3 regions of the Planococcus rifietoensis genome follow, and region 1 is predicted to be linked to each of the others. Evidence: riboswitches for the same ligand, from Rfam matches in the RefSeq annotation. Region 1 holds a riboswitch; each other region holds the start of a gene.
What was found. Region 1 has a riboswitch for lysine ahead of dapA (4-hydroxy-tetrahydrodipicolinate synthase). Riboswitches for the same ligand answer to the same signal wherever they lie in the genome.
Positions count from the first base shown of each region.

Region 2: another riboswitch for lysine. It lies ahead of AUC31_RS05350 (aspartate kinase); the one in region 1 lies ahead of dapA (4-hydroxy-tetrahydrodipicolinate synthase).
Region 3: another riboswitch for lysine. It lies ahead of AUC31_RS04365 (Na+/H+ antiporter NhaC family protein); the one in region 1 lies ahead of dapA (4-hydroxy-tetrahydrodipicolinate synthase).

Region 1 is NZ_CP013659.2:2,755,217-2,762,112, reverse strand. It holds gene AUC31_RS13635 (DUF2382 domain-containing protein) at 1-359, opposite strand, end outside; gene AUC31_RS13630 (cell wall-binding repeat-containing protein) at 658-1,659, shown strand; gene AUC31_RS13625 (STAS domain-containing protein) at 1,792-2,628, shown strand; gene dapA (4-hydroxy-tetrahydrodipicolinate synthase) at 2,674-3,564, opposite strand; lysine riboswitch at 3,691-3,869, opposite strand; gene AUC31_RS13615 (class I SAM-dependent methyltransferase) at 4,020-4,616, shown strand; gene ypfJ (KPN_02809 family neutral zinc metallopeptidase) at 4,676-5,518, shown strand; gene AUC31_RS13605 (TraB/GumN family protein) at 5,649-6,815, shown strand.
Region 2 is NZ_CP013659.2:1,098,865-1,105,760, forward strand. It holds gene AUC31_RS05330 (electron transfer flavoprotein subunit beta/FixA family protein) at 1-279, shown strand, start outside; gene AUC31_RS05335 (electron transfer flavoprotein subunit alpha/FixB family protein) at 329-1,297, shown strand; gene trxA (thioredoxin) at 1,555-1,869, shown strand; gene uvrC (excinuclease ABC subunit UvrC) at 1,923-3,716, shown strand; lysine riboswitch at 3,758-3,931, shown strand; gene AUC31_RS05350 (aspartate kinase) at 4,035-5,261, shown strand; gene AUC31_RS05355 (succinate dehydrogenase cytochrome b558 subunit) at 5,643-6,254, shown strand; gene sdhA (succinate dehydrogenase flavoprotein subunit) at 6,300-6,896, shown strand, end outside.
Region 3 is NZ_CP013659.2:913,010-919,905, reverse strand. It holds gene AUC31_RS04375 (YutD family protein) at 1-88, opposite strand, end outside; gene AUC31_RS17665 (methionine/alanine import family NSS transporter small subunit) at 262-384, opposite strand; gene AUC31_RS04370 (sodium-dependent transporter) at 397-1,941, opposite strand; gene AUC31_RS04365 (Na+/H+ antiporter NhaC family protein) at 2,141-3,715, opposite strand; lysine riboswitch at 3,826-4,008, opposite strand; gene AUC31_RS04360 (bifunctional metallophosphatase/5'-nucleotidase) at 4,080-5,423, opposite strand; gene AUC31_RS04355 (sulfite exporter TauE/SafE family protein) at 5,437-6,267, opposite strand; gene AUC31_RS04350 (DUF72 domain-containing protein) at 6,267-6,896, opposite strand, start outside.

The DNA of each region.
Region 1 (6,896 bases):
GCATCGAAATTCTGGTAATTCATGCCGTATTCACTGTCTATATATAGAACGATTTTGCCGCTTTGGATTTGCTTATAGTACTCGTCCGCCTCAAAGTCGGAGAGGCCCATTTGCTTGAGCGCATCTTTTGTCGGGTCTTCGCCGGAAATGAACGATTTGAACTTGTCCATGAAATCGCCCTCGTCCGTATTTAAATGGACATCCGTCTGCCCTTGTACCATTTGCAGTTGTTGTCCGTTCAAAGCAACGACGTACATATCTTCTTCCTTATATCCTTGTGCTTTCAATTCACCTATCTCATGGATCACTTCCGCCTGCACATCAAACGTGCCGATCAATTTATGGCCGTGTTTTTGCATAATAGCATCCTCCTGTAAGGTCAATGTTTTGCCGTGTCTGCGTTATGGCTTATGTACCCGGAAAGCGAGAGTTCATAAACCTTGGCACAGCTTAGGAAATTTGAAGAAGAGGATAAGAGTCATGAATGAGAAGTTGAAGAAGAATCTGTGGAGTTATTAAATTATTGTTTAAATTGAAGTGGCGAAGAAGTATTTATGCCTACTAAAAAATATTTTTGTAAACCTATTGTAATGTTCATAAAATATCATATAATTGGAAAAGAAATGAATACATTACAGAATGGGGAAACGAATAACGATGACTTATAGCAAAGTTTTGACGACTGCAGCATTGACTGCAGCTTTGGCTCTTGGAGCAATTTTACCGACTGGTGCAGCATCTGCAGCTGAACTTACTGAAGACAATTCTTACCGTTTTGCTGGAAGCGATCGCTACCAGACGAGCTTGGAAGTCTCTCAGGACTGGCCTGATAACAGTGTTGAAACAGTCGTTGTAGCAACAGGCGGGGATTTCCCGGATGCATTGGCTGCAACACCATTGGCTGGCGCATATTACTCTCCTTTACTTTTGACGAAAAAAGATTCATTGCCTACAGGATTTGCTGCTGAGCTGAAGCGCCTTGGCGCAAAGAAAGTTATCTTGGTAGGTGGAACTGGCGCAATTTCTGAAAAAGTACAAAAAGAAATCTCAGCACTTAAGATCAATGTAGAGCGTATCAACGGAAAAACACGTTATGAGACTGCTGTTAATATCGCAGAAGAAGTGGGCATGGGGGATACTCTTTATGTAGCGACTGGCGCAAACTTTGCTGATTCATTGTCTGTTTCTCCAGCTGCAGGCTATTATGCAGATCCAATCCTTCTAGTACCAGCATCAGGCGCTGTACCAACAGTCGTTGCTGATTACATCAAAGCGAACCAGCCAGAATGGCCAATCATCGTTGGCGGTGAAGGTGCAGTTGGGCCGGCAGTTGAAGACTTGTTCGTAGACCCAATCCGTATCGCTGGAAAAACTCGTTATGAGACAAATAAAGAATTCAATGAATTCGCACTAGAGTTCGGATTCATCGAAAATCAAAGTGAAACCTTTATTGCTACAGGAGCAAACTATCCGGATGCATTGTCGGGGAGTGCTTTAGCAGCTTCATACGGTGGAGCATTAGTTTTGACTGCAAAAACGCCATCTGAAGCATCTAAACAACAAATCCAGAACTTCGAAACACCAGATTCCTTCTACACAATTCTCGGCGGCGAAGGAGCCGTTTCTTCTGAAACATTGAAACAATTATTTGCAAAATAATACCTGAAAATGCCTGCCAACCGGCAGGCATTTTTTTCTCAGTAAAAGCAAAAAGCTATTTCTTGTATAGAAGATTAGGTATAATGAATCCGTTGCAAGAAATAAAGCGAGCAGCAATTGACGGAGGTACCAATGGAAAAAGAAATGGTGTTATTCGGTAAACGAGTGGAAGAAGAAAAATATATGATTGCGGAATTGATTCAGGAAGAGCGGCATGCGGCTTTGCCGAAAGAACTGGTGGAAAGCAACCGGGAGTTTTCGGCACTGGTGTTGGAAGAGCGCGTTCGATTCATTGAATTGCTCGGCAAATCCTTGCAGAACAGCTGCCGCGAAGAAGAAATCATGGCGGATATGTCAAAGTGGGGAACCGCCACCGGGAACTTTTTCTTGGAGCACGGCATGACCTTGGATGTGGCGCTTGCTGAAACGGCATTGTACCGGAAGCACATTGCGACCTTGATTAAAAGTGAAGGCCGCCGTTTGGCTATTTCCCCGGAAATAACGTATGATGCGGCGGAATTATTGCATGCGCTTTTAGATCATGCGACGTATTCCTATACCCATGCGTATACGACTTCTTATCAACGCAATTTAGCGACAGCACGCCAGGAGTTTCTGGAATTGTCGGCACCTGTCGTCCCAATCAGCGATTCGGTCGCCATTTTGCCGCTCGTCGGCAGCATTGAAATCGACCGGGCGCGTTATATTTTGGAGCGCACGCTCTTGTCGGCAAGTGAATTGAAGATCAATACATTGATTGTCGATTTATCAGGAGTGATCCGGGTCGATACGATGGTGGCCGATCAAGTCATTAAGATCATCCAGTCGCTGGAGTTGATCGGTGTCAAAGCGGTGTTGACGGGGATCCGTCCGGAGACTGCGCAATCCTTGACCACACTCGGCGTGGATGTGCGGACATTGAACATTGGGGGCAGTTTGAAGCGCGCCCTGGAAAACGTCTATAATTGAAAAAGCTTCGCAGACCCTGAAACAACGGATCTGCGAAGCTTTTTTTTAATTGGTGACCGCGTCTTGTTTAGCGGACGGCAGGAATTGCTGCAAGGTAGCAGTTTCTTCTTCTGTTAATGCGAGCATCGGCAAGCGTACGCCGCCAACCGGGACGCCCAATAGGTTGAGCGCCGCTTTGACCGGGCTTGGGCTCGGTGCTGCGAACAACGCTTTCATCGTCGGCAGCAATTTGCGGTGAAGCGCGGCGGCTCCAGCTGTATCGCCTGTGCGGAATAATTTGATCATCTCCTGCATGTCATTGCCGATGATGTGCGAAGCCACTGAGACAATGCCCGTTCCGCCGATAGAAAGCATCGGCAAAGTCAGGCTGTCGTCGCCGCTATAGACGGCGAAGTCGCTGCTTGTGCGTTCAATGATTTCTGAAGCAGCATCCAAATCTCCGCTCGCTTCTTTCACGCAGGTGATATTGTCGATAAGCGACAAGCGGACGATGGTATCGACTGATAGATTGACGACGCTGCGGCCCGGAATATTATAGAGCATGACCGGAAGCGCCGTCGCGTTTGCGATCGCTTCAAAATGGCGGTACATGCCTTCCTGTGATGGTTTGTTATAGTAAGGGGTGACGAGCATGATGCCATCGACGCCCGCTTGCTCTGCTTGCTGGGTCAAAGCGACCGAAGCGCGCGTATTGTTCGAGCCGGTGCCCGCGATGATTTTTGCACGCCCGTCTGCGACAGTGACAACATGGACGAACAGTGCCACTTTTTCGTCTGTTGACAAAGTCGGCGATTCGCCGGTTGTCCCGGCGACGACGATGCCGTCCGAACCGTTATTGATTAGATATTCCACGAGATTTGTTGTTGCCTGAAAATCGATTTCACCGTCTGAGTCGAATGGCGTCGCCATCGCAGTGATCACTTGACCGAATTTCATAGAGAACACACCCTTTTCTAAGTTTTTTTCAAAAGTTAGAGGTGGGGGCCGGTCCGGAGTAAACAAAAAGGCAGCAACGGGGGCCCGTTGCTGCCGTTAGAAACAATGTTTACCAATCGTTCCTGTTCGTCAGATAGCCCTCCATATAGTTTCCTATATGACAGTCCGACACTTCTTCAGTGCAGAACCAGCGCACAGGAATATGAGCATCCTGCCGCTTCGGCAAATCCCCCTTTCGGCAATCTTCTTAAGAGCTCATACTCCTCGGATTGCGTACTGATGGTTTTTGCGCCTCTATCCTCGCTCCACTAAGGAAGCAAGAAATTATTGAATTAGCTGTAATATAACAGAAAGAAATGGGAATGGCAAGAGAAAAAGTATTTTTTATTTTGCAAAATGTGGGAATAGAAAGCTGCGGCTTGAACTGCTCTCAATAGATTAAAGGAGGCAAACAGATGGACGATCATCAAATGGATCGGCAATTGAATATCCACACGGGTGGGGAGCAGATGGGCTTTAACGCGTCGATGCATGAACATCGTTTCGAAGTGACGCCCTATGCGTGGCTGGATAGATTGTTCAAGGCACATCCGCTGAAGGGCAATGGCAGGCTGGTCGATTTCGGGAGCGGCAAAGGGCGTTTGAATTTCTTTGCACATCATTTGTTCGGGACGGCGTCTGCAGGAGTGGAAGTCGACCCTTCGCTTCACGAAGCCGCACTGCGGAATTTGCAGCGCTTTAAGGGAAAACCGGATATCGAGTTCATTAACGGCTATGCACAAGATTATGAGATCCATCCGGATGACCGCTGGTTTTATTTTTTCAATCCGTTTTCCGATCCGGTGTTCATGACGGTAGTAGATAAGATTTTGGCATCAGTAGCCGATCATCCCCGGGAAGTCGAAGTGATTTTATTTTATCCGGCAATCGAGTATACCGATTTCCTCGACCGGCGTACTGCTTTTGAATTGATCAGCGATATTGCGCTGCCAGTGGGGGCGGACGATCCACGCGAACGATTTTTGGTCTACCGCTTGCCAAGATGGGATTAAAGTTTCTAATGAAACGGGTATAGCTTTATTAAAATGGATGCGGAAAGAGGGTTTCGGTTATGAAATGGAAAGGGCGAGCGGGCAGCAGGAATGTAGAAGACAGGAGAGGGCGCAGTGTTGGCGGGCCAGTTCTTGCCGGCGGCGGGATTGGCGGCTTGCTGATTGTCCTGTTGATCACGTTTCTCGGGGGAGACCCGGGAGCGATACTCGGCGACAGCGGAGGAACTTCTACTTCGGAACCATATGTGGCAAGTGAGCGGGAAGAAGAACTGGCCGATTTCGTATCGGTCGTCCTCGCAGATACAGAAGAGGTGTGGGCGGAAGTGTTTGCTGAAGAAGGCATGGAATATGTCGAGCCGACTTTGGTGCTGTTTTCCGGAAGCGTCCAGTCAGCATGCGGCATGGCCGGTTCTGCAACGGGGCCGTTTTACTGCCCGGCGGATTCCAAGCTATACATCGATTTAAGCTTTTACGATGAACTCGAGCGTCAGTTCAACGCACCTGGTGATTTTGCAATGGCGTACGTCGTCGCGCATGAAGTCGGCCATCACGTGCAGAACCTGCTTGGCGTGCTTGGGGATGTCCAGCAGGCGCGAAATCAGCTGAGCGAGACCGAATACAATCAATTGCAAGTGCGCTTGGAATTACAGGCGGATTATTTGTCGGGCGTCTGGGCGCATCATGCTCAAGGCTTGGGCTATCTGGAAGAAGGGGATTTGGAAGAAGCCCTGACGGCTGCCAGTGCGGTCGGCGACGATACAATCCAGAAGCGAACGCGTGGCTACGCTGTACCAGAAAGCTTCACTCACGGCACTTCTGAACAGCGTAAGGAATGGTTCTATAAAGGCTTCCGTGCCGGTGATCTGAATGAGGGCAATACGTTTAACGCGCCAGAATTATAAGCTTTCGAAAAGATTGATATTTTGCGCTTGGTGATTCATTATAAAGAATAGACAGTCTTTTTCATCGGCAACCGTAAATGAAGAAGAAATCCTATTCTATGAAGGAAGTACACTCATGACACAAGAAATAATGACCGAAGACAATATCACCCGTCTCGAAGTGGACGGCAAACAATTGATTTTGATCGGCACCGCGCATGTGTCCAAACTGAGCGCAGAGCAGGTAAAGGAAGTCGTCGAACGCGAACGGCCGGATTCCGTGTGCATCGAACTCGACGCACAGCGCTATGAATCGGTCATGCAGGATAAGAAATGGAAAGAAACCGATATCTTTAAAATTATCAAGGACAAGAAGGCAAGCCTGTTATTGATGAACTTGGCCATTTCCTCATTCCAAAACCGTCTAGCTGACCAGTTCGGCATCAAGCCCGGTTCGGAAATGATCCAGGGCATCCGTTCGGCAGAAGAGACCGGAGCAGAGCTGGTCCTTGCCGACCGCAATATCCAAGTGACGTTTTCGCGCATTTGGGGCAATATCGGGCTGATGGGGAAAACCCAGCTGATTTCGTCTGTATTTTTCAGCATCTTCAGCAAGGAATCGATTTCCGAAGAGGAACTGGAGAAGATGAAGCAGCAAGATACATTGAACGCGGTGATGGACGATTTCACGAAAGCCTTCCCGCGCATCAAAAAGCCGCTTATCGATGAACGCGACCAGTATTTGGCGCAAAAAATCAAAGAAGCGCCTGGGAAAAAGGTCGTCGCAGTTCTCGGTGCCGCCCATATTCCCGGCATCACGCGTGAAATCCATCAAGAGCAGGATTTGAAGGCGCTCAACGAAGTGCCAAAAAAATCGAAATGGCCGAAGATTATCGGTTGGGCCATTCCGCTGCTCATCTTGTCGATAATTGCGTATACATTTTATGCAAACCCGGCCGCTGGATTTGACCAGGCGGTTAGCTGGATTCTTTGGAACGGCACGCTTGCCGCGATTGGTGCGGCGGTCGCTTTCGGCCACCCGCTTGCGATCCTCACCGCCTTTGTTGCCGCGCCGATTTCATCGCTCAATCCGCTCGTTGCGGCGGGCTGGTTTTCAGGGCTCACGCAAGCTTTTGTCCGCCGGCCGAATGTTGGGGATTTCGATACCTTGTCGAAAGACGTGTTCACCGTCAAAGGCTTTTGGGACAATAAAGTGACACGTGTATTGCTGGTGATCGTATTGACCAATCTCGGCAGTTCGCTCGGCACATTCATCGGCGGCGCGGACGTGTTGCGCTTGTTTTTCGAAAACTTATAATTAGATGTGGAGAAACCACTGAAAACGTGTTTCCGAAGCTTACCGCTCGCTTTCCGTGGGCTCGCGCCCAAGCCTCCTCAG
Region 2 (6,896 bases), 1.7 Mb from region 1:
CTTGAAACTTCATTGCCTTTATTGGTCACAGCCCAGCAAGGCTTAAACGAGCCGCGCTATCCATCTCTTCCAGGAATCATGAAAGCGAAGAAAAAGCCGCTTGAAGAGCTCGAGCTCGATGATTTGGATATTGACGAGGAAGATGTAGAAGCGAAAACAGAAACAATCGAAGTTTACTTGCCGCCGAAAAAACAAGCCGGCCGCATTTTGGAAGGCGAAATTCCAAGCCAAGTTTCTGAACTGGTCAGCTTGCTTCGCTCTGAAGCGAAAGTTATATAAACGTACGCCAATCATTTATTTTCACATCTACTTAGGGGGTTAACGGACTATGTCGAAAAAAGTATTAGTATTGGGCGAAACGCGTGAAGGCGCTTTGCGCAACGTATCATTTGAAGCAATTGCCGCAGCCAAGAAAATTTCAGGCGACGGGGAAGTCGTTGCTGTCTTGCTCGGGGAAGCGGTGAGCGAGTTCGGAAACGAATTGGTCGCTTACGGCGCTGACCGTGTCATCACAGTTGAGCACCCACACTTGAAATCTTATACATCTGACGGCTACGGCCAAGCATTCATGGCAGTTGTTGACCAGGAACAGCCTGAAGCAATTGTCTTCGGCCACACTGCGGTTGGCAAGGACTTGTCGCCAAAAATCGCATCGAAATTGCAGACCGGCTTGATTTCCGATGTGACGGATATCGAAGGGGAAGGCGCAGACGCAGTCTTCATCCGCCCAATCTATTCCGGTAAAGCATTTGAAAAAGTGAAATTGAAAGAAGACGGAGTTGTCTTCATTACAGTACGCCCGAACAACATCACGCCGCTTGAGCGTGAAGAACGTTCTGGCGATGTATCGAGCTTGTCAGTCGATATTACAAACTTGCGCACGATCATCAAAAACGTCGTCCGCAAATCTGCAGAAGGCGTCGACCTTTCGGAAGCGAAAGTCATCATCGCCGGCGGACGCGGCGTCAAGAGCAAGGAAGGTTTTGAACCATTGCAGGAACTGGCTGACCTTCTCGGCGGCGCTGTCGGAGCATCACGCGGCGCATGCGATGCGGATTACTGCGATTATTCCTTGCAAATCGGACAGACAGGGAAAGTTGTTACACCTGATCTTTACATCGCAGCAGGAATTTCCGGCGCGATCCAGCACATGGCAGGAATGTCCAACTCCAAAGTCATCGTTGCGATCAATAAAGACCCGGAAGCGAATATCTTCAAAGTGGCAGACTACGGAATCGTCGGAGATCTATTCGACGTCATCCCGTTGCTCACGGAAGAATTCAAGAAAGTCATGTAATCACCACAGCCTGCATTTATGCGGGCTGTTTTTTTCTGCAACTAGAGATGAAGCGAAAGAGGCCGACTCCTACGAGCCTGAAGCGTGCCCCTGTAGCGGAATCTCCTGAACTTTAAATACATTGACGACATCAAATCCAGGCAGTTTAACGCCAACAACAGCCGGGTATGGAAGGACTAGGCAAATAAATAGCTAGCGTAAATCACGTCTGCTATAATCGAAATATAGTTTGGTTATCACTTAAGGAGGAATTATACATGGCAATCGTTAAAGGAACAGATCAGAATTTCAAACAGGAAGTTTCAGAAGGACTCGTATTGGTCGACTTTTGGGCAGCATGGTGTGGGCCTTGTAAAATGATCGCGCCAGTTCTTGAAGAACTTGATGCAGATATGGACGACAAAGTGAAAATCGTGAAATTGGATGTTGATGAAAACCAACAGACAGCTAGCGAATACGGCATCATGTCCATCCCGACACTTCTTTTGATGAAAAACGGCGAAACAGTCGATAAAGTCGTCGGCTTCCGTCCAAAAGAAGCTTTGGCTGAATTGGTTGAAAAACACGCATAATTCCAAAACCGGGTCCCATTCGTGGAACCCGGTTTTTTAAATAGGGTGATAAAATGAAAAGTCAAATGATGCAACACAAACTCGCGGTTTTACCTGACCAACCGGGCTGCTATTTGATGAAAGACCGGCAAGGGACGATTATCTATGTCGGCAAAGCGAAAGTGTTGAAAAATCGTGTGCGTTCATATTTTACAGGCAGCCACGATACGAAAACACAAAGGCTTGTCAACGAGATCGAAGACTTTGAATACATCGTCACCTCCTCGGACAAGGAAGCGCTTATCCTTGAGTTGACGCTCATCAAGAAACATGATCCAAAATACAATATCCGCCTGAAAGACAATAAGACCTATCCGTATTTGAAAATTACAGGGGAACGCCACCCGAAATTGGTCATCACGAGACAGGTCAAAAAAGATAAAGGGAAATACTTCGGCCCTTATCCGAATGCCTATGCAGCGAGCGAGACGAAAAAACTGCTGGATCGTTTATATCCGCTCCGCAAATGCCATACGATGCCGGACCGCGTTTGCCTGTATTACCATCTTGGGCAATGCCTCGCGCCTTGCGTCAAGCCGGTAGAGAAGGATACGTACCGTGAAATGATCGACGGCATCAGCCGCTTCTTAAATGGCGGCTTCCGCGAAGTGAAGCAGGAGCTGACCGAGAAGATGAGTGAAGCGGCGGAGAATCTGGAGTTCGAACGGGCGAAAGAATACCGCGACCAAATCAGCCACATCGAATCGGTAATGGAAAAACAGAAAATGGCCATGAACGATTTCACCAACCGTGACGTCTTTGCTTACGCTGTCGACAAGGGCTGGATGTGCGTGCAAGTATTTTTCGTGCGCCAAGGAAAGCTGATCGAGCGCGAAGTGTCGATGTTCCCGTTATATCGCGACCCGGAAGAAGAGTTTTTAACTTTCCTTGGCCAGTTCTATGAAAAGCCGGACCATATCAAACCGAATGAGATCCTGCTGCAAGAAGCGGAAGACGAGGAATTTCTGAAAGAATGGCTCGGCGCGAAAGTGCTTGTCCCTCAGCGCGGCAAGAAGAAAGATTTGGTGCTGCTTGCGCGCAAGAATGCGGAAATTGCCATCAAGGAGAAATTCCAATTGCTCGAGCGCCAGGAAGAACGGACGGTTGGCGCTTGCAACGAATTGGGTGAAGCGATGAACATTCACACGCCGCTACGCATTGAAGCATTCGATAACTCCCATATCCAAGGGGCGGATGCCGTGTCTGCGATGGTCGTCTTTATTGACGGCAAACCATCGAAGAAAGATTACCGGAAATACAAAACCCGCTCTGCGCAAAAGCCCGATGATTATGCGGCAATGCGTGAAGTGGTCCGCAGACGCTACAGCCGCGTGCTGAAGGATGGCTTGCCGCTGCCCGACTTGATCATCATCGATGGGGGCAAAGGCCAAATCGAATCGGCGCGCGAAATCGTTGAAGACGAACTCGGCCTCGATATCCCGATTGCTGGCCTTGCAAAAGATGCCAAGCACCAAACGTCCCAGTTGTTGTATGGCAATCCGGTTGAAATGGTGGAACTGAAGCGCACAAGTGAAGCGTTTTATTTATTGCAGCGCATTCAAGACGAAGTCCATCGCTTCGTCATCACGTTCCACCGCCAATTGCGCGGCAAGAATTCGATTCAATCTGCGCTCGACGGTTTGCAAGGCGTCGGCCCGAAACGCAAGCAGCAATTGCTCAAGCATTTCGGCTCCGTCCGGAAAATCAAGGAAGCGAACGCCGGCGAGATCCAGCAGGCCGGCATTCCTGAGAAGCTGGCCATGGAAATCGAACGGCATTTCAAAGAACAGCCGTTGCAACAAGAATAACTTCGTGGTATTGTAATAACACAATTGAATCACTTGTAAAAAGTGATGATAGAGGAGCGGACGTCAATAGTATGCATTCCGAGATTTGCAGAATCTGTGAAGGATGCCGAAAGGGACGCCCGCCGAAGTTTATGCGCACTGCTTGCGTGTATGCTGGTCCTGCATTTAAGAAATGCAGGGCTGTCAGAGTTTGACTCTGGAGGGCTATCTCACATGGACGTTTGAAATCGTACATGAGAAGAGAGGTAGCTTGCCGGGCAATCGGCGAGTTGCCTCTTTTTTGTTGAGGGCCACTTATCTTAAGTGGGAGTGGAGAGAATGACAACAATCGTAATGAAATTCGGCGGGACGTCCGTGGCGTCCCCGGAGAAAATCGTAGGCGTGGCAAGACGCGCTATCCGGGAAAAACAACAAGGCAAACGCGTCGTCATCGTCGTCTCGGCGATGGGCAAAACGACAGACACGCTGCTTGGCCTTGCGGGAGAGATTTCCGCAGAGCCGCCAAAGCGTGAAATGGACATGCTGCTCGCGACTGGTGAACAAGTGACCATTTCGCTGTTGGCGATGGCATTCAAAAAACTCGGCCATGATGCTTTGAGCTTCACAGGCTGGCAGGCAGGAATCGAAACGGAATCCGTTCCGCGGAATGCACGCATCGAAACGATCCATACGCAGCGTTTAGAGGAAGCGCTTGAACTCGGCTTGTTCTGCGTGGTCGCAGGATTCCAAGGCGTCGACAAGAACGGCAACATCACGACGCTTGGCCGCGGTGGATCCGATACGACTGCTGTGGCGCTGGCGGCTGCTTTAGGCGCTGAAAAATGCGAAATCTATACGGATGTTGACGGTGTCTACACTTCCGATCCGCGTTATGTCACAGGCGCCCGCAAACTTGAACAGATTTCATACGACGAAATGCTCGAATTAGCCAATCTCGGGGCGGGGGTTCTTCATCCGCGCGCCGTGGAATTCGCCAAGAACAACCAAGTGCCCCTTTCTGTACGGGCCAGCTACTCGGATGAACCGGGGACTATCATTCAAGAGGTGATCACTGTGGAAAAAAATCTAATTGTGCGCGGTGTGGCATTTGAAAAAGACATCGCCCGCATCACGGTCAGCTATACAAAGCCGTTCAACGGCTCGCTTGCCAATATCTTCACGACTCTGGCGGATCACTTGATCGATGTCGATATCATCGTGCAAAGCATCAGTGAGGAGTTTCCGCCGTCTGTCTCCTTCTCGATCAAAGAAGACAGCCTGGTAGAAGCCCAGCGCGTATTGTCGGAAGCACAGGAAAAAATCGGCTACAACACTATCGATATCGAAACCGGCTTGGCGAAAGTGTCGATCGTCGGATCCGGCATGGTGTCGAATCCCGGCGTCGCAGCAAAAATGTTCGATATTCTTCGCACGCAGGATGTGCCTGTGAAAATGGTCAGCACTTCCGAAATTAAAGTCTCTGTCGTCGTGCCGGCGAGTGAAATGGAACGCTCAGCAAATGCGCTTCACGATGCATATGGACTGACGCCAGCGTCTGTCAGATAAGCAAAAAGCCCAGCCAAGCTGGGCTTTTTTGCGTTCCCAAGATTTTGTGTAAAAATTCACATTTTGTTCAAATTTGAAATCATGCCATTGCAGTCCTATATAAGCTTATAAAACAGTGAAACGGATGCCTATATCTCGCCTGTTTCGAAATAAAAATATAGCTTTTCATGAATTCTTTCCTATTTAATATCCGTAAAAACCTTTACAAACCCTAGACTGGATGCGCCTAAAAAGGGTTCCTTGCCTTGACGCTCCTAGAGGGGGGGAGTACAATAAATATGTCATATTCTTGTACATGATGCTTATAGCAACGCAGAGATATTTTCCTGATATAGGAAAAATTTGCGCTGCCAACTAATGTTTTTGAGGGGGGTAAAATTTTTGGATAACAATCGTGAATTTTTAATGCGCAGGCTGCATTCTTTACTCGGGGTCATTCCAATCGGATTGTTCTTGACGCAGCATTTGATCGTCAACCATTTCGCTACGCAAGGCGTGGAAGCGTTTAACCAAGCTGCCCACTTCATGGCAAATCTTCCATTCGTCATCTTCCTGGAGATTTTCGTCATCTACTTGCCGCTCATGTATCATGCTTTCTACGGATTATACATAGCGTTCACAGCGAAAAACAACCCGGGGCATTACAGCTACATGCGCAACATCTTATTTGTTGCACAGCGTTACACCGGGATTTTCCTTGTGGTCTTTATCGCATGGCACGTGTTTGAGACAAGATTCCAAGTTGCGATTGGTGCAGCAGAGGCAGATTTCAACATGATGGAAAACATCCTGTCGAATCCGTTTATGTTCGCCTTTTACGTATTGGGTGTCCTGTCCGCAACGTTCCACTTAGCGAACGGATTGTGGTCTTTCTTTGTAACGTGGGGAATCACGGTTTCAGAGAAAGCACAGCGCTACTCAACTTACTTCACACTTCTAGTCTTTATTGTATTATCGATCATTGGTATCAGAGCATTGTTTGCATTCGTTTAAGGATGTCCCAAACATTGGTGAATTAAAAGAGGAGTGAACACTACAATGGCGAAAGGCAAAATTTCTATCGTCGGTGGGGGCCTAGCTGGCCTAATGGCAGCGATCAAAGTTGCCGAAGCAGGAGCACCTGCCGATCTATTTTCCATCGTTCCAGTTAAACGGTCTCACTCTGTGTGCGCACAGGGCGGCATTAACGGAGCGGTGAATACAAAAGGTGAAGGGGATTCCCCAGCAATTCACCTAGATGACACCGTTTACGGCGGTGACTTCCTAGCTAACCAAAAGCCGGTTAAAGCAATGGCTGATGCAGCACCTGGCATCATCCGCCTGCTTGACCGCATGGGCGTCATGTTCAACCGTACGCCTGAAGGGCTTCTTGACTTCCGCCGTTTCGGCGGCACGATGCACCACAGAACGGCATTTGCCGGCGCGACAACGGGCCAACAATTGCTATATGCATTAGATGAGCAAGTCCGCCGCTACGAAGTCGCAGGCTTGATCACAAAATATGAAGGCTGGGAATTCCTGGGCCTCGTCATCGACGACGAAGGCGTTTCGCGAGGAATCACTGCACAGAACTTGACGACAATGGAGATTAAATCGTTCCGTTCGGATGCTGTCATCATGGCAACCGGCGGACCG
Region 3 (6,896 bases), 1.7 Mb from region 1:
CGCTGTACCTGTTTTGGAACGCTTCTTCCTGAAACCCTTCGCGATGATCCTCGATCACCTCGTAATTCCATTTTTCAATTGTGATCAATATCCTCACCACCCATACCTAGTAATGACAAAAGCCTGGGCTTGCATCATCCTGCTTTTACCTGCTCGAATCCTGCTTCAAATGTATCACACCAGGGACATGTGGACAAGCTGCGCTATTGGCAGCTGGTTAAACAAAAACCTCCGGCACAATGTTTGCCGGAGGTTTCCATATTATCCTAAGTCTTCTGCTTTGTTTGCTTTACTCGATCTTACAGCGTGGAAAATGCTCGCTGCAAGCCCTCCCCAGAGGAGGACCATACCGATGATCATGACTACAATCGCGCTAACTGACATGTCGATCCCTCCTTATTCTTTTTCTTTCGCCGGATGTTCGGAATGCTCGTCGTAATAGCGGTAGTTTTTATGCCATTTGCCGAGCGAGAACAAGATGCCGAAGAGCAGGGCTCCTGCTGCAACCGCCACACCGCCGAATAAAGTGAACATATTGGAATAGCCTTCATAGTTTCCTGTTTCCGTTTCGAATTGCTGGAAAATGTTCAAACGCAGCAAGCCGAACATCATATAGCCGAGAACGAGTGGTGTGATAACGCCCAAGCTGAATTTCCACCAGCCGCCGAGATGGATGTCAGAAATCTCGTTGGCGTGATTCTGAAGATCGCCCGCTTTGCGCAAGATCCAGACCACCATGATAACTTCCACCAGTCCAACTGCGGCAACACCGAATTGGTTGATGTAGTAATCGGCGATATCCAAGAAGAACAATCCGCCTTGAGTAGCAAATAAGATAGAGATCAATGCGGCAAGACCGCCGCCGAATGCGACCGCTTTGCGGCGCGAGATGCCGAATTTTTCGCTGAATCCAGCTACGTAAGTTTCAGTGATCGACATGAGTGATGTCAGTCCCGCAAGCGTCAATGACAGGAAGAACAAGAAGCCGAAGAGGCCATTGAATCCTGGGAATTCATTGATGATCGCCGGGAATACAACAAATGCCAAGCCGACGCCTGCAGATGCTACATCCGCCACTTCTACGCCGGATTGCGTCGCCATGAAACCGAGTACCGCAAACACCCCGATACCAGCAAGCAACTCAAAGCTTGAGTTTGCAAATCCGGTAATGAACGCGTTGTTTGTGATATCCGATTTTTTCGGCAGATAACTTGAGTAAGTGATCATGATCGCAAAAGCAACCGATAAACTGAAGAAGATATGCCCATAAGCCGCGACCCAAACGGTCGGATCCATGATGGCATCGAAGTTCGGCTCGAAGAATGCCTCTAGTCCAAGCGCTGCCCCGTCTAATGTGACCGCACGGATTACGATTATCGTGAAAATGACAACCAAAGTCGGGATGAAAATACGGTTCGCCATTTCGATCCCTTTTTTGACACCGGCAAGTAAGATGCCGAGCGTAATGATCCAGACAATCGCTAATGGAATGAAAATGCCCCAGACGATTCCCCCCGTCTCGCCTGGACTTACGGTCAATTGAAGGAAATCATTGAATAAGAACCCTTCTGTATCTTCCCCCCACGCCTGATTGAACGAAAACAGCGTGTATCGAATCGCCCAAGCAATGATGACCGCGTAATACACTGAAATGACGAACGATACGAACATCGCCCACCATCCGAGCCATTCTGCTTTCTTACCGCTCATTCTAAAGAATGAAAGTGGTGCGGATCCGCGATAACGATGGCCGATAGTGAACTCCAATATAAGGATTGGAATCCCGGCTGTTAAAAGAGCAAACAAATACGGTATAAAAAATGCGCCCCCACCATTTTCATATGCTACATACGGGAATCGCCAAATATTCCCTAGTCCTATTGCTGAACCGACCGCCGCCATGATAAAACCGGCTCTCGTTCCCCATGTAGAACGTTCCATTTCTCTTCCCCCTTTGTTGTAAACTTCCAATTTTTTAACAGAAAAATAGGAAGTTTGTTTATATTCAGATTATTTTGGAATCTAAATTTAGTATAACTAGGACCCTGTTCAAAGTAAAGATAATTTCTGAAAATTTTTCAAAAAAACTATTACGACAATAATAAAAAGCCGGAGATAGAATATCTCCGGCTTTCAAATCTTAGTTCTGTTCATGTTTTTCCATTAAGGTTGTGCGCTTAGACCAGAAAACGAATAGTATTGCCAAGGTGATGGCCACCGCTCCAAGAGCCAAAGGCAAGGAGCCGGTGAAGCCTATGACGATATACCCTACTGCTGCAATCGCTGCAGAAGTCAATGCATACGGAAGTTGCGTGACCACATGGTCCATATGATTGCTTCCTGCGCCTGTTGACGACAAAATCGTCGTATCCGAGATCGGTGAACAATGATCTCCAAATACTGCCCCTGCCAATACAGCCGACAAGGAAGCGAGCAATAGTTCCGGTTCTGCCTGAATCATGATCGTGCCGGCAATCGGCAACAAGATCCCAAACGATCCCCAGGAAGTGCCCGTCGAAAATGCCATGACGCCAGCTAACAAGAACAATAGGACCGGCAAGACACTCGTTGGCACATTGCCACGAGCCACAGCATCAGCCAAGAAAGTACCTGTTTCCAACGCATCAATCAAATACGTTAGCGACCAGGCAAAGATTAGGATGAAGACAGCGCCCGCCATCGATTGGATTCCCGCCCAGATGCCTCTGGCGATCCAATGCGCTTCTGCCGCTTCATTGTGCTTGATTTGCATCGCATACAAGACGATTGCAGCGAGCGCCCCGATCAACCCACCGGCAAGCAAGGACAAAGGAACATCCGTGTTTTCAAAAATGAGCCAAATGTCGAAGACTCCTCCTGCATTTACATATCCTGTCCACATCATCGCTGTGACCGTTCCCACAATCAATAACAGGATCGGCAATAGCAAATCACGGACGCGGCCATGCGAATGGCTCGGGAACTCTTCCTTCATTTCCCCTGGAATTACTTTATCCGGATTGAACAGCTGGCCTTCGGTAATCGCCAGGCGTTCATGCTTTTTCATTTCCCCGAAATCTACATCACGGATCGCGACGAAGAACACGATGGCAAGTGCCGCAATGACGTAGAAGTTCATCGGTGCCATCCACAGGAACGCTTCCAGTGCAGAATAATCCAGGAAGGTCTGTCCAGCCAGGATCGTCCCGATGATGCCGATGATTGCAGCTCCCCAGCTAGAGACAGGAGACACGACACAAATCGGCGCCGCAGTAGAATCGATGAAATAAGCAAGTTTTGCGCGCGATACTTTATAGCGGTCCGTAATCGGCCGTGCAACTTGCCCAACTGCTAAAGCATTGAAATAGTCATCAATGAAAATCAAGATACCAAGAAATACGGTAACCAACTTCGCCCCGCGGCGTGTTTTGACACGCGCAGATGCCCAATCGGCAAACGCATGGCTGCCGCCGGACAGGCTGACGAATGCTGTAATGACACCCAGCAGCAATAAGAACAAGATGATGAAAACGTTGTAAGCGTTGAAGCCCTCATTCCAAAAAATCACCGCAAATGAAGTAAATAATTCATTCACTGCCTCAATCGGTGCAAACGATGTCAAGATCAGCGCAGCTGCCACGATGCCGACGCCGAGCGACAGCAACACACGACGCGTCAACAGAACCATCGCAATCGCGATAATCGGCGGCAGTATCGAAAAGATAGTGTTTTCCATAATTAGATTTCCTCCTATTCATTTTGATGGTAAGGCTTAGACCAAAAAAGCCGGCTTATCCAAGGGATAAACCGGCTTCCTACAATTCGTCTGTGTGCACAAGCATCAAACAACCCTGTAGCTCTCCATCTGCAACTCACTGCAAATGACAGTGGCATTCCTGTTCGAAATGTCCCCAATCGCCGCTCCCCTGACCCGGAAACGGTGATTTCGGCAAGCTTCCCTTTCGAATGTGGTCAACGCGGTCAAACTCGCACATTCTACTGATGAAGGCTGCAGCCTCTACCCATCGATATCTAATTCATAAAAAGCATAGCCCAAAAAGCACACGAAATCAACTAACAGTCCATTTTGAATGTTCCTTCTATTTAATAGCTTTCATGCGAAAATAATCACCAAACACATCACGCAGGAATTCAGGCATGAAGTAACTTTTCGGCGCACGCTTCAAAGCCGGGAAAAAATAGCCGAACGTAAACAGGTCAAGCGTCGCCAGCCGATAGATACGATCGGGGTCAGCAGGCTTGCCCCCGACCCATAATTGATGTTCATCCATCTCCATGTTGCTGTGAATCATCCGGCCGAACACCGCTCCGCGAAAGCCCATGCCTTTGAGCTCAAGCTGCGGCCAGTCTTCGTTCAAGGATTGGACGTAAATTTCCTTGAGCTCCGCACCGCTGAGATCGATCACGCACGGATTGATCGGATGCGGCAACATGCGGTGGAAATCGTAGCGCGTCATTTCCCCTTGCGGCATATCTTCCATGAAAATTCCGGCATTGAACAATCCGCAATCTGCCGAAGCGAACGAAACCAAAGCATCGCCAAACAGCTCAGCCATCGGAGAGGGCTTGAACCATTCTGCTTTCAACAGGTGGTCATTATAGAAAACCGTCTCCGCCATCTGCTGCTTGCCGATGCCGACCAAGTATTCATTGAACCCTTCATCGGCTTCTGGCAACTGGTCGGTCTCGATCACTTCTGCTGTCATCTTGCGTGTCGCTATATCAATTTCAATATGGCCGATATAATAGCCGAACTTGCCGGCAGCACCGAGCAAGGTTTTGCCAATTTCTTTTCCTTGGTGGAACAGATGGTGGGTATGCGCTCCCAAGATGACATCGAGTTCCGGGCATTCTGCAGCCAACAGTTCATCTTCCCTGATGCCGAGATGGGACAGGCAGATGAGAAAATCGACCGACTCGCGGATTTCCGCTGCTTCCCGTTTGATCGCTTCCCTGCCGTTTGTCACTTGCCAGCCAAGGCGGCGGTAAAACGGGGTGAATTCTGCCGTTGCTGCAACGAGCCCGATTTTTGTGCCATCATTCGTTACGATGACCCGATTGGGGCTTGCCCATTCTGGCTGCTTGCCGTCTAAATCCAATAAATTGGCGACCACGACGGAAAAATCTGCCTGCACATACAATTCGTCCAGTTCTGCTTTAGACAGCGTAATCCCTTCGTTATTGCCGATGGTCACAGCATCGTATCCGGCTTCATTGAGCAGCTGGACATTGCCTTTGCCAGCCGTCCCTTCCGTAAACGGATGCGACCGGTCAGCGTGGTCCCCGATATCGAGCACCAAACACACATCGCCCGCTTCTTCGTGCCAGCGCCTGCGTTCCGTCAGCAAGGATTTGATGCGGAGCCAGTGCGCAAAATGGCTATGCAGGTCGTTCGTATGATAAATATGGATGGTTTCACTCATGTCAAACACCTCATTATGAACTGAAAATTCCTTCGTAAATCGAGCGGAGCCCGAGTAATAATAATGCGAGCCGCAGCACGACAACCAGAGTCTCGGATTTGATGCTGCGGTTCAGCCTCGCCCCGATCTTCGCTCCGATGTATGCTGAGGGGATGATGGCTAAGGTATAGATCCACGGGACATTGCCGAGTGAAATATGCGTGATGGAATTGACAATGGCCGATAGAAAGACCATCAGCATCGACGTTCCAACAGCTACGTGAGGCGGAAATAAAAATAGCAAGATCATGGCGGGAACGAGGATCGAACCGCCGCCGATGCCGAATAGCCCGGAAGCAAAGCCGATGAAGAAGGTCAACACGAGCGCGAACCATATCGGATAGCCGTAGACATATTGCTGATCGGTTTTGCGGTCATGGAAACTTTGCTTTTTGCCGTGATCGACAAACCAGCTCACCGCCTTCAAGCGATCCCGGAGCAACAGGAGCAGCGATAAGAACACCAATAGCAGGCCGAAATACAATTGAAAGGACGGCACATCCAGACTGCGGTTAACGAAGGCGCCTAAAATCGTGCCCGGCGCACTGCCAAGAAAGAAAATGAAACCGCTCCGGTAATCGACAGTGCCAACTTTCATATAGGCAATCGTCGAAGACAAACCGGTGAAAATCATCATGACGACCGAGAGCCCGACAATCTGTTGAGGCGATAAGTCTGGAAACAAGCTGACCGAGGAGCTGAGGAACAGCAGCACCGGCACCAATATGACGCCTCCACCAAGCCCGATGAGCGCCCCAACAATCCCAGAAGCAAGTCCGGTCACTAGAAGGATCAGGAATACCATCAGAATCCGCCTTCGAACAGGTCAAGCTGTTTCGGGGATAATCCCTCAAAATGCAAACCGTTCAATTGCTGGAACTGTTTCGCATCCCCCGCTGCATGCCCGCCTGAATTATTATTGAAGATTACATATACCTGCTCTGCCTGTTGTTCAAGACGCTTTACAGCCCGGCTGATTTCTTCTAGTTCTTTGCTGTTGTAATCATAGAGATAGCGCACTTCCCGCCATTTTTCGGCATTGCCTGGATTCAGCCAGCCGTGGACATTGCGCCCGTGCAGACGCAGCAGCACTTTATCTTTGCGGCTGGATTCCGGAACAAGCGGGATCGAACCGTCCCCCGCTTGCGGTTCATCACAGACCGAATGAATCAAGCCGTGCTCGCGGAGAAATTCCAGCGTCTTTTCTTTCATGCCGTCTGCGTACCAGGACTGATGGCGGAATTCGATTGCCAAGTCGAATTCCTGCAACTCCGAGATGATCGCACGGATTTCATCGACATGATCTTTTTGGCAGTCGAACCACGGCGGAAATTGCAACAGCACCATCGCCAGCTTTCCCGCTTCTTTAAGCGGCCTGACAGACAACCTGTAAGCTTCGAACATCTCCTCGCGGGTCGCGAATGGGTTCTCCCC